DNA from 2 places in the Ideonella sp. sgz306126 genome. Region 2 is predicted to be linked to the other one. Evidence: predicted binding sites of a transcription regulator. Region 2 holds the regulator's gene; the other holds the start of a gene.
The links. Region 2 encodes NrdR, which represses ribonucleotide reductase genes. Its sites were predicted from a motif close to CACNANATNTNGTG; they were not measured.
Positions count from the first base shown of each region.

Region 1: AC0N04_RS17325 (ribonucleoside-diphosphate reductase subunit alpha) is a predicted target of NrdR. The motif match lies at 1,661-1,674, and genes of this name have one in related genera.

Region 1 covers NZ_JBVYWP010000007.1:82,698-86,759, forward strand. The annotation lists gene AC0N04_RS17325 (ribonucleoside-diphosphate reductase subunit alpha) at 1-1,485, opposite strand, end outside; gene ampD (1,6-anhydro-N-acetylmuramyl-L-alanine amidase AmpD) at 1,773-2,363, opposite strand; gene AC0N04_RS17335 (sigma-54-dependent transcriptional regulator) at 2,360-3,829, opposite strand; gene AC0N04_RS17340 (sensor histidine kinase) at 3,826-4,062, opposite strand, start outside.
Region 2 covers NZ_JBVYWP010000005.1:146,280-150,341, forward strand. The annotation lists gene AC0N04_RS15780 (UbiD family decarboxylase) at 1-194, opposite strand, end outside; gene AC0N04_RS15785 (lytic transglycosylase domain-containing protein) at 497-1,390, shown strand; ZMP/ZTP riboswitch at 1,456-1,593, shown strand; gene glyA (serine hydroxymethyltransferase) at 1,653-2,903, shown strand; gene nrdR (transcriptional regulator NrdR) at 2,942-3,385, shown strand; gene AC0N04_RS15800 (type IV pilin protein) at 3,410-3,886, opposite strand; gene AC0N04_RS15805 (pilus assembly protein) at 3,886-4,062, opposite strand, start outside.

The sequences.
Region 1 (4,062 bases), on a different contig from region 2:
GCGCTTCATGAACAGGTCCGGAATCCAGTTCGCGGTGTTCATGTCGTGGGTGCGACGGCGGTCGTCGCCGGTGTTCTTGCGCAGCTCCATGAACTCTTCGATGTCCAGGTGCCACGTTTCCAGGTAGGCACAGACCGCGCCCTTGCGCTTGCCGCCCTGGTTCACCGCCACCGCGGTGTCGTTGACCACCTTCAGGAACGGCACCACGCCCTGGCTCTTGCCGTTGGTGCCCTTGATGTAGCTGCCCAGCGCGCGCACGTTGGTCCAGTCGTTGCCCAGACCGCCGGCGAACTTGGACAGCAGCGCGTTCTCCTTCAGCGCTTCATAGATGCCGTCCAGGTCGTCGGCCACCGTGGTCAGGTAGCAGCTGGAAAGCTGCGAGCGGCGCGTGCCGGCGTTGAACAGCGTCGGCGTGCTGGACATGAAGTCGAACGTGGACAGCACGTTGTAGAACTCGATCGCGCGGGCCTCGCGGTCGATCTCGTTCAGCGCCAGGCCCATCGCGACGCGCATGAAGAAGGCCTGCGGCATCTCGATGCGCTGCTCGTCGATGTGCAGGAAGTAGCGGTCGAACAGGGTCTGCAGGCCCAGATAGTCGAACTGCATGTCGCGCTCGGCGTTCAGTGCCTGGCCCAGCCTGGACAGGTCGAACTGCATCAGCTTCTCGTCCAGCAGTTCGGCCTCGACCCCCTTCTTGATGAACTTGGGGAAATACTCGGCGTAGCGCGCCGGCATCTCGGCCTGCATCACCTCCTCGCCCAGGATCTCCTTGCGGATGGTGTGCAGCAGCAGGCGCGCGGTGGCGCGGGTGTAGGCGGGCTCGTGCTCGATCAGCGTGCGGGCTGCCAGGATGGCGGCCTTGTACACCTCGTCCAGCGGCACGCCGTCGTAGAGGTTGCGGTGCGTCTCGGCCAGGATGGGCTCGGCCTTCACGTCGGCGCCCAGGCCGGCGCAGGCCGACTCGATGATGGCGACCAGCCGCGCCTCGTCGAGCGGCGCACGCTGGCCCTTGTCGACCACGTGGATCGCGTTCGGCGCGCTCGCCCGTGCCGCCACGCCCTGCTTGGCGCGCTCCTGCGTGCGGCGCTCGCGGTACAGCACATAGGCGCGCGCCACCTCATGGTGGCCGCCGCGCATCAGGCCCAGTTCGACGTGGTCCTGCACGTCTTCGATGTGGAAGGTGCCGCCGCCCGGACGCGAGCGCAGCAGCGCGCGCACCACCGTTTCGGTCAGGCCGTCCACCGTCTCGCGCACGCTGGCCGACGCCGCACCCTGGGTGCCGTGCACGGCCAGGAAGGCCTTCATCAGCGCGACCGCGATCTTGTCGGGGGCGAAGCCCACCACCGCGCCGTTGCGGCGGATGATCTGGTAGCCCTGGTAGGCGCTGGACGGCGATGCCGGCGCGGCGGCGTGGTCGGTGGGTGCGGCGGATGCCGGCGCGGCGGCGTCGGCGGCGTCGGCGGTGCTGGGACGGACTGCTTGCATGGGTTCCCCTCGTATGGACTCTGGTGTGGTTCAGGCCTGCAATGTGCAGAGGCCTCGCAACGCTTCAGCGCGATGCCGACGGGAGCGCTCGATCCGGGTCGAGGGTCTCGGCGGCTCGGGCCGCAACAAGGCGCGGCACGGCTGAAACGGGATGCGCGAGCTTAGCATGAAGGGGCACTATATCTGGGGGTTGAAGCCACTTCAACCACTACCTGTAGCGTGATTAGCCCACTTGACGATCGCGCGATTTTTCGACCTGCATCGCCGCAGGCCCGCGCCGCCCGGCCTCAGGCGCGGTGCAGCAGCGCGGCCGGAATCAGCGCGGCGTCCGCGCCCAGCCGGGTGCGCAAGGCCGGCCAGTCGAAGCCCGCGCCGGGATCGCCCTTGCGGCCGACGGCGACGTGCTCGTGGCCCACGACCTCGCGCACCGGATAGTGCGCGCACACGGCCTGCAGCAGCGGCGCCAGCGCGTCGTACTGCACGGGCTCGAAGCGGTCGCCCTCCAGGCCTTCGAGCTCGATGCCCACCGACCAGTCGTTGCAGTTGTCGCGCCCGCGCCAGCAGGAACGGCCGGCGTGCCAGGCCCGGTCGTCGCAGGAGACGAACTGCAGCACCCGGCCGTCCCGCCGCACCAGGAAATGCGCCGAGACTTCGAGGCCGCGGATCGTCTGGAAATAGGGATGGGCGTCCCAGTCCAGGCGGTTCTGGAACAAGGCCTCGATGGCGTCCCCGCCATACTCGCCGGGCGGCAGGCTGATCGAGTGCAGCACGACCAGCGTGATCGCCTCGCCGACCGGTCGCGGGCCGAAGTTGGGGGACGGCCGGCGCCGCGCCGGCTGCCACCAGCCTGCGTTCCAGGCGGGTGGCGTCGGGCTCACGCGGCGGTCCCGCCCGGCCCGCCGTCGCCCGGCACCAGCGACGGATCGTGCTCGGTGATGCCCAGCCGGGCCATCCGGTAGCGCATCTGGCGCAGCGACAGCCCCAGCCGCGCCCCGGCCGCCGTGCGGTTGAAGCCATGCTGCTCCAGCGCCCGCACCAGGATGCCGCGCTCGACTTCGTCCAGGTGCGCCGCCAGGTCGGCCGGCAAGGGCGCGGCATCGGCCGGCAGCGAAAAATCGGCCGGCAGGCCTGGCAGGCTGAGGTCGTCGCTGACCGTATCGACCAGCAAGGCCTGCGGCAGCCCCAGGTCGTCGACCGTGATCACGTCGCCCGACGACAGCGCCACCGCGCGGTGCAGCAGGTTCTCCAGCTCGCGCACGTTGCCCGGGAAGGCATAGCCCGCCAGGCGCGCGCGGGTGTCCAGCGCCAGCACCGGCACCGGCAGCACGCCGGCCTCGCGGGCGATGCGTTCGAGCAGCGCGTTGCACAGCGGCTCCAGGTCCTCCATGCGCTCGCGCAGCGGTGGCACCGGGATGCAGATCACGTTCAGCCGGTAGTACAGGTCCTGGCGGAACCGGCCCGCGGCCACCTCGGCGCCGAGGTCCTTGTGGGTGGCGCTGACGATGCGCACGTTCAGCGGCAGCTCGGCCACCGCACCGACCGGCCGCACCGCGCGCTCCTGGATCACCCGCAGCAGCTTGGACTGCATCGCCAGCGGCAGGTCGCCGATCTCGTCGAGGAACAGCGTGCCGCCGTTGGCCGCCTGGAAGAAGCCTTCGCGATCCTCGGCCGCGCCGGTGAACGCGCCCTTGCGGTAGCCGAAGAACTCCGCCTCCAGCAAGGGTTCGGGGATCGCCCCGCAGTTCACCGCCACGAACGGCTGGCCGGCGCGGGCGCTGACGCTGTGGATGCCGCGCGCGACCAGTTCCTTGCCCGTGCCCGACTCGCCGTGCACCAGCACCGGTGCCATGCTGCGCGCCACCTTCTCGACCAGTTCGCGCACCTGGCGCATCACCTCGGAGCGGCCGACCATGCGGCCGAGCGGGCCCTCGCTGCCGGCCGCCGGACGCGCCACCTCGACCACCGCCGAGCGCCCCATCGCCGAGGCCACGACGGCGCGGAACTGGCGCAGGTCCACCGGCTTGGTCAGGTAATCGAAGGCACCCGCCTTCAGGGCTTCGACGGCGTTCTCGGCCGAGCCGTAGGCGGTGACGACGATGATCTTTTCCGCGCGCCGCGCCTTCTCCAGCCGGTGCAGCAGTTCCATGCCCGAGCCGTCGGGCAGCCGCATGTCGGTGATCACCAGCCGGAACACCTTCTGCTCCAGCAGCGCCCAGGCCTCGGCCACGGTGGCCGCGGTCTCGACCTCGTGGCCCTCGCGCAGCAGCGCCAGCTCGTACAGGGTGAGCAGGTCGGGCTCGTCGTCGACCACCAGCACGCGGTTGGACTGGAAGGAATCGGTCATAGATGCAGACGGCCGGGGGACTCGATCGTGTCGCGCCGCATCACGACCTGGAACACGTTGGCGTGGACGTCGCCGCGGCGTTTCAGGTAGTCGATGCTGGCGCCGTGGCGCTCGCACAATTCGCGGCAAATATACAGGCCGAGACCGGTGCCCCGGCTGCGCGTGCTGTGGAACGGCTCGAACAGGTGGGCCTCGACCTCGGCGGCGATCGGTTCGCCGTCGCTGGAGACCGC
Region 2 (4,062 bases):
CCAAACAGGTTGGCCAGCACCGGCGTTTTGTAACCAATTGTGTTTTCGAACCACAACGCGGGCCCCTCGGCCCGGAGCACGCGGTCGGCGAGCGCTGTCATCTCAAGGCGCGCCGATACAGGATCTGCGATCCGCCGAAGCTCTCCTTGCCGCTCCAGCGCCTGGCAAAAGTCACGAAGATCACGGTATTTCATATTTTTTTGTTATGTTTTTTGAATTAATCAGGGTTGACTGGTTATTTCGAGCCTTTCTACAATTCGCCCGAAGTTTCGATTACGGGTTTACCCGCGCCACTCAGAAATTGCAAGGCGCCGTGACAGGGGGACCTGCCCGCATCTGCCGTGAATCCCGCGTGCCCAGCCGCACCGATCACCCACACGGCAACCGATTATCACCACCCTCGCCCCGGCGCCGGCCCAGAGCCCGCGGGACCTTTGCGACGGGAGGTGGCCCGAAATAAAGGATGGACATGACTGGACCCCACTGGTTACAGAGCATGACCGACGCAGGACGCCGCAGCGCGAGCATCTTCCTGCGCGACGTCGGACATGGCCTGCTGGAAGTCAGCCACAACATGCTGGCCTTGCTGGGCCTGCTGGTGATTGCCGCAGCCCTGTTTGCGTTCGGCCGCGCCGACCTTCGCGACAGCATGGAGCGCCAGGCGCTGGGTTGGCTCGAGCAGCGCCACGGCGTGCACCCCGACGACGCGGCACTGACCGGTCTGCCTGACGACGCGGAGACGGCCAACCTGGTGCATGCCATGGCGACCGATCCGGCATCGTTGAGCCACCAACAGGCGGCGGTGGCCAGTTGGCTGGCCCGCCGCTACCGGGTGGCACCGGAACCGGTTGCCCGTCTGGTGCAGGAGAGCTGGAATGTGGGCAAGCGTGCCGGACTGGAGCCGACCTTGATCTTGGCCATCATGGCGATCGAGTCGAGCTTCAACCCGTTTGCCCAGAGTCCGGTGGGTGCCCAGGGCCTGATGCAGGTGATGACCCGCATCCACAATGACAAATACGCCGCCTTCGGCGGGAATCTCGCGGCCTTCGATCCGGTGAGCAACCTGCATGTGGGCGTCCTGGTCCTGAAGGAATGCATCAGTCGCGCCGGCAGCCTGGAAGCGGGACTGCGCTATTACGTCGGTGCGGCGAATCTGGAAGACGACGGCGGCTATGCAAGCAAGGTGTTGGCCGAACAGCGGCACCTGATCCAGGTGGCGGCGGGGCAAAACGTGCCGGTGTCGGTGGCCAACGTGGTTGCCGCAGCAACGCCGGCGGCCAGCGCGCCCCTCCGTTCGATCGCGGCCTCCGAACCCTTGCCCTCTCCGTCGGCGGCGCCCGGCGTCTTGACACCCCCGCCCCAGCGGGAGCAAGTCGCGTTGGCCCCCTGACCTGGGTGCCAGTGCGCGCCGATCGCCCCCGGCCGACGCTCCGCTGCCCTGGCCGGGCTACACTTACGGCCACGCGCGACTGGCGATAGGGCGCGTCAGCGGCCTCGTCGGGGTCGTGCTGGCGTGTTGCGAGGTGGATCACCACCGGGAAGCGCGGAGGCAGAGTTCTCTGCCTTTCAAAGCCGTTCGCCTGGGCAAGCTCGCTTCCGGATCACCGACCGGAAGCCGCAGCGTGAATCCGCCCCGACTTGAAGGAATTCTCATGTTCGACCGCACCCAATCGACGATCGCCAACGTCGACCCCGAGATCTTTGCCGCCATCCAGGCCGAGAACCAGCGCCAGGAAGAGCACATCGAGCTGATCGCCTCCGAGAACTACACCTCGCCGGCGGTGATGGCGGCGCAAGGCAGCCAGCTCACCAACAAGTACGCCGAGGGCTATCCCGGCAAGCGCTACTACGGCGGTTGCGAGAACGTCGACGTGGTCGAGCAACTGGCGATTGACCGGGTCAAGCAACTCTTCGGCGCCGAGTACGCCAACGTGCAACCGAACTCGGGCTCGCAGGCCAACCAGGCCGTGTTCTTCGGCCTGCTGCAGCCCGGCGACACCATCATGGGCATGAGCCTGGCCGAGGGCGGTCACCTGACGCACGGCATGCCGCTGAACATGAGCGGCAAGTGGTTCAAGGTGGTGAGCTACGGCCTGGACGCCAGCGAGGCCATCGACTACGACGCGATGGAGCGCCTGGCCCACGAGCACAAGCCCAAGCTGATCATCGCCGGCGCCTCGGCCTACGCGCTGCGCATCGACTTCGAGCGCTTCGCCAAGGTGGCCAGGGCGGTCGGCGCCTACTTCATGGTCGACATGGCGCACTACGCCGGCCTGGTGGCCGCGGGCGTCTACCCCAACCCGGTGCCGCACGCCGACGTGGTCACCTCGACCACCCACAAGAGCCTGCGCGGCCCACGCGGCGGCATCATCCTGATGCGCGGCGAAGAGGTGGCCAAGAAGATCAACAGTGCGATCTTCCCCGGCATCCAGGGCGGCCCGCTGATGCATGTCATCGCTGGCAAGGCGGTGGCCTTCAAGGAGGCGCTGTCGCCCGAGTTCAAGGCGTACCAGCAGCAGGTCGTCAAGAACGCCGAGGTGCTGGCCCGGACCCTGACCGAGCGCGGCCTGCGCATCGTCAGCGGCCGCACCGAAAGCCATGTGATGCTGGTGGACCTGCGCCCCAAGGGCCTGACCGGCAAGGAGGCCGAGGCCATCCTGGGCGCGGCCCACATGACCTGCAACAAGAACGGCATTCCGAACGATCCGCAAAAGCCCATGGTGACCAGCGGCATCCGCCTGGGCACCCCGGCGATGACCACCCGCGGCTTCACCGAAGAGCAGGCGCGCCAGACCGCGCACCTGATCGCCGACGTGCTGGACAACCCGCACGACGAGGCCAACATCGCCCGGGTGCGCGAGAAGGTGGCCACGCTGACGCGCGACTTCCCGGTCTACCGCTGAGCACCCGCCGCTGATCGCGCACCCATCTCACCCACGCCATGCGCTGCCCCTACTGCAGCCACGATGACACCCAGGTCGTCGAGACCCGCGAGTCCGACGAGGGTGACGTGGTGCGCCGCCGGCGGCGCTGCCACAAGTGCGAGAAGCGCTTCACCACGTACGAGCGGGCCGAGATCGCGCTGCCGGCGATCGTCAAGCGCAGCGGGGCGCGGGTGGAGTTCGACCCGGCCAAGCTGCGCGCTTCGATGACCCTGGCGCTGCGCAAGCGCCAGGTGAGCATTGAGCAGGTCGACGCGGCCATCGAGCGCATCCAGGACAAGCTGCTGGCCACCGGTCTGCGCGAGGTGCCATCGACGCGCATCGGCGAGCTGGTGATGCGCGAACTCAAGCGCCTGGACAAGGTGGCCTATGTGCGTTTCGCGTCGGTCTACCGAAGCTTCGAGGACGTCGACGAGTTCAGCCGGCTGATCAAGGAAATCTGAACTGCCTGAGTGGCGTGACCGGACTCAGTGCCAGCAATCGGCCACCGTGCCGGCCGACACGCCCTTCTGCCCGGTGTCGGTCAACGTGAACTTGCCACAGGCGGCATCGGCAAAGCCGACCGGGGTGGCCGTCAATGTGAAGCTCCGGCCTGCATTCGTGATCACGGCTGCAATCGCGTAGGTCTCGCGACCGGAACTGGTCACGGCGGCAAGACCGGACTGATCCAGCGCGGTCTCCGCCCCCAAGAAGCTGTCCTGCGCGGTGTAGTAGCGCTGCAAGTACTGTGCCGCCTGGAGCAGTCCGGTCTGGGCGTCTGCCCGTTTGCCACGCAGCACCTGCTGTGTGTACACCGGGTAGGCCAGTGCAGCCAGAATGCCCACGATGGTCACGGCGACCATCACCTCGATGAGGGTGAACCCGGCGACCCAGGTCCGAAGACCACGCGAGCGGCCGCGGCGCCGTGCCGATACCGACCCCGGCCACATGATGGAGATCCCCATCATGGGATGGGCGGGTTGACGATCTGGCGCCATATCCGGTCCTTGAAGATCAAGCCCTGCCGGGGGAGTTTTATCTGGCGGCTGCCATGGGTATCCTCATCCACCAGATGGCTCGGATCGGTCGGATCGATCAGGATCTGGTCGACGCCATCGGCTTCGGTCTGGTAGCCGGCGGC